3 regions of the Acidovorax sp. AC410 genome follow, and region 1 is predicted to be linked to each of the others. Evidence: predicted binding sites of a transcription regulator. Region 1 holds the regulator's gene; each other region holds the start of a gene.
What was found. Region 1 encodes HrcA, which represses chaperone genes, less so after heat shock. Its sites were predicted from a motif close to TTAGCACTCNNNNNNNNNGAGTGCTAA; they were not measured.
Positions count from the first base shown of each region.

Region 2: a site for HrcA is predicted at 1,321-1,347, ahead of rpoH (RNA polymerase sigma factor RpoH). Genes of this name have one in related genera too.
Region 3: a site for HrcA is predicted at 1,854-1,880, ahead of AC0IZS_RS13620 (co-chaperone GroES). Genes of this name have one in related genera too.

Region 1 is NZ_CEEDCG010000001.1:3,154,048-3,157,307, reverse strand. Features, by position in the region: gene AC0IZS_RS14705 (hypothetical protein) at 1-595, opposite strand, end outside; tRNA gene AC0IZS_RS14700 (tRNA-Ile) at 1,193-1,269, opposite strand; gene hrcA (heat-inducible transcriptional repressor HrcA) at 1,322-2,320, opposite strand; gene AC0IZS_RS14690 (NAD kinase) at 2,523-3,260, shown strand, end outside.
Region 2 is NZ_CEEDCG010000001.1:708,759-712,018, forward strand. Features, by position in the region: gene AC0IZS_RS03180 (hypothetical protein) at 50-979, shown strand; gene rpoH (RNA polymerase sigma factor RpoH) at 1,378-2,319, shown strand; gene AC0IZS_RS03190 (Bug family tripartite tricarboxylate transporter substrate binding protein) at 2,450-3,260, shown strand, end outside.
Region 3 is NZ_CEEDCG010000001.1:2,926,093-2,929,352, forward strand. Features, by position in the region: gene groL (chaperonin GroEL) at 1-1,307, opposite strand, end outside; gene AC0IZS_RS13620 (co-chaperone GroES) at 1,478-1,768, opposite strand; gene AC0IZS_RS13625 (VOC family protein) at 2,138-2,719, opposite strand; gene AC0IZS_RS13630 (fumarylacetoacetate hydrolase family protein) at 2,750-3,260, opposite strand, start outside.

The sequences.
Region 1 (3,260 bases):
TGGCGTTGTAGCCGGCCGCGTACTTGGGCATGTCCACGTCCAGGGCGCCCTGGTAGTCGAACAGCGCGGAACCGCTCAGTTGGCGCACATAGAGCCACTGGCCCTGGTTGGTGCTGCCACGGTTGGCGTCGAGCTGGCCGCCCACGAAGCGCAGCGTGCCGCCACCATCGTGCACGACGAAATGGTCAACGTCTTGGGTGACCAGGCGCGCAAACGAGGTGTCGATGCGCTCGCCCGTCTGTGCAGCCTGGTATTCGCTGCCACTCAGGGCTGCGGCACGGGTCGGCTCCTTGCCGTAGCGCAACACGAAGGCCGACTGGGTGCCTTGGGCCGCATAGCCCGAGAACAGGAACGAACGGGTTCCTGCGGGGATGAAGATCTTGAATTCCTGGTTCTGCATCTGGAAACCGGTGAATTCAGGCAGGGAGAGGGAACCACCGCCAGGGAAGGCGCAGCCGCCGGTACCAAAACCGATGGCGCAACCCGTCACCCCGGTAGGCGCGTACTGCTCCTTGAAGCCAACCTTGGTATCGAAGGTGTAATTGAAACTGCCGGGTGCCGGAGGCAGGGCAATCTTGTGCGCCGACTGGTGCATCGAAACGAAATTTGCTGCCTGGGCAAAGGTGGTCACTGCCGCTAAGAACAAAACAATTAGATACCGCATTGAATGGACTCCAAAAACAAAAATGGCCGAGCAGTGTCGGCAGGCTTCCTCCAGCAAAGCCCACCACCCTTTGGGTGAAAGTAGCGCAGACCAGGACGGCCCCGACCCTGCGTCCTGCACACTGGCACCCGGCGCCTGCACACCCCGATGGCCTCAGGGCTTGCAAGAAGCGTGACATTGCGTGTCTTCAAATGGTATCGATGGCCCGATGTCAATGCAGTGACGTGGCGCACAAGTTACATGCTGACACCCGGTCGCGGCAAATGCCTACAGACATGCGTAGTTTGACAGTGCTGGCCTTGAAAAGGGGCAAGACCGACTTCCCATGAAGGGTTTCCACGCGCGCCAGGAGCTCACAGGGGCGTGGCCCAGGGCGCAACGATGTAAAGGCACATCGCTTCAACTGTTGCGGCAGAACGTGACAGCTATCGACGAGAGAGCGTCAAAGCCATTGGCATGGCATTGGGCCATCTGGCCGACTTTTGTGGATTTGCTGCAAAAACAAGCGCAAATCATCCAGGCTGTATATGGTAGGGCGTGAGGGACTTGAACCCGCGACCAAAGGATTATGAGTCCTCTGCTCTAACCAACTGAGCTAACGCCCCGTGTACCTGACCGAAGATGGGGCACGCGGTATTGTAGGGTGTATCCAGGGGCTCAGCGCCGGTGGCTGAGCGCGTTGGACACCAGCTTGGAGGTGATGTCCACAATCTGGATCATGCGGTCGTAGGGCATGCGCGTGGGGCCGATCACGCCCAGCGTGCCGACAACCTTGCCATCCACCTCGTAGGGGGAGCTCACGATGGAGAGTTCCTCGAAGGGCACGACCTGGCTTTCGCCGCCGATGTAGATGCGCACGCCCTCGGCCTGGCTGGAAAAATCCATCAGGCGCAGGATCTGCGTTTTCTGCTCGAAGAGGTCGAAAGCGCGGCGCAGGTTGCCCATGTCGCTGGAGAAATCGCTCACCGACAGCAGGTTGCGCTCGCCGGAGATGACCACCTCGTCCTGCGCCTCGCCCTCCGAGCCCACGTTGACGGCCGCCTGCATCAGCGTGCCGATCTCGCCGCGCAGCGCGTCCACCTCGGACTTGAGGCGCTCGCGCACCTGCTCCATCGCCAGGCCGGCGTAGTTGGCATTGAGAAAATTGGCCGCCTCGATCAGTTGCGACTGCGAGTGGTCGATGTCCGTGAAGATCACACGGTTCTGCACATCGCCCTCGGGCGAGACGATGATCACCAGGAAGCGCCGCTCCGACAGCCGGAGGAATTCGATGTGCCGGAAAACCGAGGTGCGCCGTGGCGCCATCACCACACCCACGAACTGCGACAGGTTGGACAGCAGGTTGGCGGCATTGGCAATCACCTTCTGCGGCTGCTCGGGCGCCAGCGGGGGTGAAATCAAAGGGTCACGCTGCACGGTCAACATGGTGTCCACGAACAGCCGATAGCCTCTGGCCGTGGGAATGCGCCCGGCCGAGGTGTGCGGGCTGGCGATCAGGCCCAGCTCTTCGAGGTCGGCCATCACGTTGCGGATGGTCGCCGGCGACAGGTCCATGCCGGAGGCGCGCGAGAGCGTGCGCGAGCCGACGGGCTGCCCATCGGCTATGTAGCGCTCCACGAGCGCTTTGAGCAACAACTTGGCGCGGTCATCGAGCATGCGGTCGATTTTAATGAGGGAAGTGGGTGATCCCCTGTCGGGTTTCGTCTATCGTTGTACGGAGAAGTCCGCATGGGATGCACTAGCATTAAACACCGAGCCCGGTTGGGGCGGCCCGCACTGTGCCTTCCCGCGACGAACTGCGGCGCGCGCAAGGCCCCGCCCAGGCCCGGTGTTCCTACAACAATGATGTAATTTGACGATGACCTCCAATTTCCGCCACGTAGCGCTCATCGGCAAGTACCAGCAGGCATCGGCTACCGGCGCCTCCTCCATGACCGAAAGCTCGCGCCAGGCCCTGCAGGACATCGCCCAGTTCCTGCAAGGCCAGGGCTGCACCGTGGTACTGGAGGCCGAAACCGCCGCCAACACCGGTCTGTCCGGCTACCCCGCGATGGACGTGGACACCATCGGCGCGCGCTGCGACCTGGGCCTGGTGGTGGGCGGCGACGGCACCATGCTGGGCATAGGCCGGCAGCTGGCGCGCCACAAGACGCCGCTGATCGGCATCAACCAGGGGCGGCTGGGCTTCATCACCGACATCCCCTTCGGCACCTACCAGACCACCCTGCCCCCGATGCTGCAGGGCGAGTACGAGGAGGACCTGCGCCCGCTGATGCATGCCCGCGTGGTGCGCGACGGCCAGGTGGTCTTCGAGGCGCTGGCCATGAACGACGTGGTCGTGAACCGGGGCGCCACCTCGGGCATGGTGGAGTTGCGCGTGGAGGTGGGTGGCCGCTTCGTGGCCAACCAGCGGGCCGACGGCCTGATCATCGCCTCGCCCACGGGCTCGACGGCCTATGCATTGTCGGCCGGCGGCCCCATGCTGCACCCGTCCATTCCCGGCTGGGTGCTGGTGCCCATCGCGCCGCACACCCTGTCCAACCGGCCCATCGTGCTCTCGGACGCAACGGAGATCGCCGTCGAGGTGGTCAGCGGC
Region 2 (3,260 bases), 2.4 Mb from region 1:
GCACACTATGATCGCGCGCAACAAAATGATTCAGGGAGGACTGTTTCCGATGCTGTCAAAGCCGATTCTGGTAGCGGCCGGGCTGTATGCCATGGCCATTCTCGCGAGCCTGAGCACCCTGGGGGGCGTGGGCGCATCCGGCGGCTATGCCGCAGGGCTGCTGCTCATCCCCATGCTCGTCTTGCTGCTGCCACCGATCCGCCAACGGATCCTGGCGCGCACCCCCCTCTTCCCTTCCCCCGGCTGGAGCGTGGGCATCGTGCTGGTGCTGATGTTCCTGCAGATGAGCAGCTTCGGCAGCGCCACCGAGGAAAAGCGGCTGCAGGACGAGGCCACGAAGCAGCAGGAGGCCGCTGCGCGCATTGCAGCGGTGAAGAAGGAGCGCGAGGCCGAGTACGCCGCCAACAAGTCGAAGATCATCGCCGAGGTGGAACGCCAGCTCGCAGCAGGCCAGGCGCGCGAAGCCCACGCCACCATCACCAAGTTCATGGGGGTGACGCGCGACCCCGACCTGGGGCGCCTGCAGTCGCGCGCCGAGGTGCAGGTGATGAAGCTGGAGCTGGAGAATGCGAACACCCTCTCCAACGACCGGCTGGTGCAGATCTACCGCACGCTGATCAAGGAAGAGCCCGGCAGCCGCCTGCTCTACCAGGGCAAGCTCGAGACGATAGAGACGCAGCAGGCAGCCGAGAAGAAGTTCCAGGAAGAGGTGGCGCGCTCCGCCGCCGTGAAGGCCAAGTACGAGGCCCAGTTCAGCCCGTGGAACGGCGCGCACCGCAACGTGGAGACGGCAGTCAAGGCGGCCATGCGCAACCCCAAGAGCTATGAGCATGTCGAAACCCGCTACAAGGTGACGGATGGCGGAATGACCGTGTTCACGAAATACCGTGGCACCAACGCCTTCAATGCCGTCGTCACCAACACCGCCGTCGCCACGGTGGATGCCGAGGGCACCGTGCTCAGCCTGAAAAACCAGTGACCCCGGAGGCCGCCGTACGCCGGCGGCGCCAGGCCATGCCCATGGGGCTGCGCCCAATCGAAGTGAGGACTCACAATACGAACGCGATTGTCGGCCCGGCGCCTCCACCGTCGCCAGGGCCCATGGCGGCCCCAGGTCCAGGGCACCTTCACCACCCCGCAAAGCGGCGGCTGTCGCAATTCACGACATGCCCTTGGGCAGGACTCCTACATCCGACCCAAAGCAAGCCCCATAGACTGGTTTTTCAGACAGACTGGGATGCGGGTAAGCAACCCGGCAGGCGCCAACCCCCCGGAAATCGCCCCCTGCAAACACCCAGGCCCGGCATGGGAACTTCGGCCTTAGCACTCACTCCAAGAGAGTGCTAATATCATGCCTTAGAGGAAAGGATTCCCGGAATGAACATTCAATCTGGAACCGCTACGACGACTTTGGCCCCGGCTAACCCGTGGGCGCTGGTGCCCCCGCTGGGCAACCTGGACGCCTATATTTCGGCCGTCAACCGCCTGCCCCTGCTCACCCACGAGGAAGAGCAGACGTACGCACGCGCGCTCAAGGACAACAACGACCTGGACGCCGCCGGCCGGCTGGTGATGTCGCACCTGCGCCTGGTGGTCTCCATTTCGCGCCAGTACCTGGGCTATGGCCTGCCGCACGGCGACCTGATCCAGGAAGGCAACGTGGGCCTGATGAAGGCCGTCAAGCGCTTCGACCCCGACCAGGGCGTGCGGCTGGTGAGCTACGCCATGCACTGGATCAAGGCGGAAATCCACGAGTACATCCTCAAGAACTGGCGCATGGTCAAGGTGGCGACCACCAAGGCCCAGCGCAAGCTGTTCTTCAATCTGCGGTCCATGAAGCAGGGTTTCAAGGCCGACGCGGCCGCCGCCGATGCCGCCACGCACCGTGACACGCTGTCGGACAGCGAGATCGACTCGGTCGCGCAGCAGTTGAACGTCAAGCGTGAGGAAGTCATCGAGATGGAAACCCGCATGTCGGGCGGCGATGTGCTGCTCGACCCGAGCCCCTCCGACGATGGCGAGCAGGCCTTCGGCCCCATTGCCTACCTGGCCGACGCCGCCCATGAGCCCACCGCCATGATCGAATCGCGCCAGCGCGACTACCTGGCCACCGATGGCATCGCTGCCGCCCTGTCCGACCTGGACGAGCGCAGCCGCCGCATCGTGGAAGAGCGCTGGCTCAAGGTGAACGACGACGGTTCGGGCGGCATGACCTTGCACGAGCTGGCAGCCGTTTACGGCGTCAGCGCCGAGCGCATCCGCCAGATCGAAGTTGCCGCCATGAAGAAGATGAAGAAGGCGCTGGCGGAATACGCATAAGCAGCGCCACGCTTTGGCACAGGGGCCGCGTTAACATCGCTGCTTCGCGGCAAAAGCGCCTCCAACAAAAGGGCCCCGTCGGGGCCCTTTTGCTTTGGCGTTGCAGCCGCTGCAGATCACTTTCAAGGAGATGCTCTTGTCACGCCCTGTTGTTCCCCGCCGTGCCACCCTGGCCCTCGCGCTCGCTGCCCTGTCGTCGCCCTGGGCCATCGCCCAACAGCCCCCGCAAAAAGCGCCGGCAGCCAAACCCGCTGGCGCAGCAGCGCCTGCAGCAGCAGCAGCCCCCCTGGCCTGGCCGACCAAGCCGGTGCGCATCATCGTCGGCTTCCCGGCCGGCTCCTCGCCCGACCTCACGGCCCGCACCATCGCCGAGCCCCTGTCCAAGGCGCTGGGCCAGCCGGTGATCGTGGAGAACAAGGTGGGCGCGGGCGGCAACATCGGCGCCGACGCCGTGGCCAAGGCGCGTGACGACCACACCATCGGCCTGATGATCAACGGCAACATGACCATCGCCAAGATGCTCAACCCCGCCGTGCCCTACGACCCCATCAAGGACCTGGCACCGCTGAGCCTGATCGGCACCTCGCCCCTGGTGCTGACCGCGCCCGTGAGCCAGCCTGGCGTGCCGGCCACGGCCGATGCGCGCGAATTCTTCGTGGCCGCGCGCAACGGCGGCGACAAATGGAGCTACGGCACCCCCGGCGTGGGCACCGTGGGCCACATCGGCACCGAGCTGCTCAAGTCGCGCAGCAACATCAACCCCGTGCATGTGCCCTACCCCGGCTACCCCCAGGTGGCCACGGCCATGCTCGGCGGCCAGTTGCAGATGGCGCTGCTGCCCCCGGCCCTGGCCCAGGCCCAGATCAAGGCCGGCAAGCTGCGCGCCATCGGCGTCACCTCCTCGGGCCGCAGCCCGCTGGTGCCCGACGTGCCCAGCCTGG
Region 3 (3,260 bases), 230 kb from region 1:
TCGGCGTTGTCGCCCTTGACCGAGTCACCCACGGCTTGCTTGGCACGCAGCAGAGCCACGCCACCACCGGCCACGACGCCTTCTTCCACGGCAGCGCGGGTAGCGTGCAGTGCGTCTTCCACGCGGGCCTTCTTTTCCTTCATTTCGACTTCGGTGGCAGCGCCGACCTTGATCACGGCCACACCGCCGGCCAGCTTGGCCACGCGTTCCTGCAGCTTTTCGCGGTCGTAGTCGGACGTGGCTTCCTCGATCTGCACGCGCACTTGCTTGACGCGGGCTTCGATGTCACCAGCAGCGCCGGCGCCGTCGATGATGATGGTGTTTTCCTTGCCCACTTCGATGCGCTTGGCCTGGCCCAGGTCGGCCAGGGTCACCTTCTCGAGGGTCAGGCCCACTTCTTCGGCGATGACCTTGCCGCCCGTCAGGATGGCGATGTCTTCCAGCATGGCCTTGCGGCGGTCGCCGAAGCCAGGAGCCTTCACGGCCACGACCTTCAGGATGCCGCGGATGGTGTTGACCACCAGCGTCGCCAGGGCTTCGCCTTCGACTTCTTCGGCAATGATCAGCAGCGGACGGCCGGCCTTGGCAACTTGCTCCAGGGTAGGCAGCAGGTCACGGATGTTGCTGATCTTCTTGTCGAACAGCAGCACGAAGGGGTTGTCCAGAATGGCCGATTGCTTTTCTGGGTTGTTGATGAAGTAGGGCGACAGGTAGCCGCGGTCGAACTGCATGCCTTCCACGACGTCCAGTTCGGAGTCGAGGGACTTGCCGTCTTCCACGGTGATCACGCCTTCCTTGCCAACCTTGTCCATGGCGTCAGCGATCAGCTTGCCGATGGTTTCGTCGGAGTTGGCAGAGATCGAGCCGACCTGTGCGATTTCCTTGGAGGTGGTGGTGGGCTTGGAAGCCTTCTTCAGTTCGATCACCAGGGCCGTCACGGCCTTGTCGATACCGCGCTTCAGATCCATCGGGTTGATACCGGCGGCCACGTACTTGAAGCCTTCGCGCACGATGGCCTGGGCCAGCACGGTCGCGGTGGTGGTGCCGTCACCAGCGTTGTCGCTGGTCTTGGAGGCCACTTCCTTCACGAGCTGGGCGCCCATGTTCTGCAGCTTGTCCTTGAGTTCGATTTCCTTGGCCACGGACACGCCGTCCTTGGTCACGGTAGGGGCGCCGAACGAGCGCTCCAGCACCACATTGCGGCCCTTGGGGCCCAGGGTCACCTTGACCGCATTGGCCAGGATGTTCACGCCTTCAACCATGCGTGCGCGGGCTTCGCCGCCGAAAACTACGTCTTTTGCTGCCATTTGGAGCTCCTGAAAATTAACTGAATCAATTACGACTGTCTTGGGGGAGAGGGGAAAGCGCAGCGAGCAGGTGCCAGGCTAGGCGCACGGAGCACAGCAACCGGAACGTACTTCCTGTACGTGAGGATTGCGAGCACCGCGCAGCGACGCATGGCGCCTGCGCAGTAGCTTTACTTCTCCACTACGGCGAACAGGTCGTCTTCCTTCATGACCAGCAGCTCGTCGCCCTTGATCTTGACGGTCTGACCCGAGTACTTGCCGAACAGAACGCGGTCACCGACCTTCACGTTCAGGGCGAGCAGTTCGCCCTTGTCGTTCTTCTTGCCGGGGCCGACGGCCAGCACTTCACCTTGATCGGGCTTTTCAGCGGCGTTGTCGGGGATCACGATGCCGGAGGCGGTCGTGGTTTCGCTTTCGATACGCTTGACGATCACGCGATCGTGCAGGGGGCGAAGGTTCATTGCATTGCTCCTGGTTCAAAAATTACCGACAGTACGCAGCGCCTGGAAAAGCCAGTCGCTGCCAAACTTCATCCAGCAAGGGGTGTTAGCACTCCATTGCAGTGAGTGCTAATGATACGGGCATTTGTTGCCGTTTCAAGACATGGGGGTGATTGGAAGATGTCAAACACGCATCCGGTTGTGAGGACCGCCACCGTCGAATGGGGATTTCGTAACTAATTGTGTCGGTTGCCGCGTGGTCTACCCGAAGCTACCAGCGGACAGGTCCAGGATCTCCAGGCGAAAAAAAGGGCCCGCGAAGGGGCCCGAATCCTTGGAGGTGCCAATTGTTCGCGGGGTGCACCAGCCGCCTTGCCGACGCGGCGCCGGCTAGCCCATCAGGCTGCCGCGGATCTCGGAGACCGGCAGGTGTTCCTTGCGCGGCAGAAGGTCGGTCTCCGCCGTTCCCATGTGCAGGCGTGCCAGGTAGACCTCGGGGTCGAACTCCACGCCGATCGGATTGGTCTCGAAATGGGGACCGTTCATGAAGCCGTTGGCGTCGTCGTTGGTCGTGAAGCAGTCGGCCTGGAATTCCATCTGGTTGCCATCAGGGTCGGCGTAGTAGATGGAGACCGTCACGCCATGGTGGATGCACCAATACGGCAGAACGCCCCGGGCCTTGAGTTCGGCGTACTTGGCGAGCAGCTCGGTCAGGCTCTGGAAGCCATAGGCCACATGGTCCACGCCGGGCTGCCCGCGCGGCGCGCGGTCCTGGGAGTCGCCCTTGATGATGCCCAGGTTGAGCAGCGCGACGCGGTGGTGCTCGTCATCGTAGGTGACGAAAGCGATCACGGGGTTCTGGTACTGGACATGGCCGCCGAACACGGTCACGTACCACTGCAGCATCTGCTCGAAGCGGTAGGTGCGGTACACGACATGCGCGAACGAGCGGGGGCGTATGGTATCGGTCATGGACAACTCCTGAAAGAAGAGAGAGGGGGCTCAGACCACCCGCTGCGTCTGGGTGCCGAGCGGGCCGGCGGATAGCGCCATCACGTCGCCACGGCGCAGGAACACGGGGTTGGGCTTCATGCCCAGGCCCACGCCTTCGGGTGTGCCGGTGATCACCACGTCGCCCGGCAGCAGCGTCATGAACTGGCTCAGGTGCGAGACCACCTCGGCCACGCCGAAGATCATGTCGGAGGTGTTGCTGCGCTGGCGCAGCTCGCCGTTGACCCTGAGTTCCAGGGGGATGGCCTGCGGGTCGGGCAGTTCGTCGGCGGTGACCAGCCATGGACCGATCGGGCCGAAGCCGTCGAAGCTCTTGCCTTTGCCCCACTGGCCGCCGCGCTTGATCTGCCAGTCGCGCTCGGACACGTCGTTGGCCAGGCAGTAGCCGGCCACGTGCGCCAGCGCGCGCTCGACCGGCACCTGCCGTGCCAGCGTGCCGATCACGAACGCCAGCTCGATCTCCCAGTCGCCGGCCTCAGAGCCCGGGGGCAGGGTGATGTCG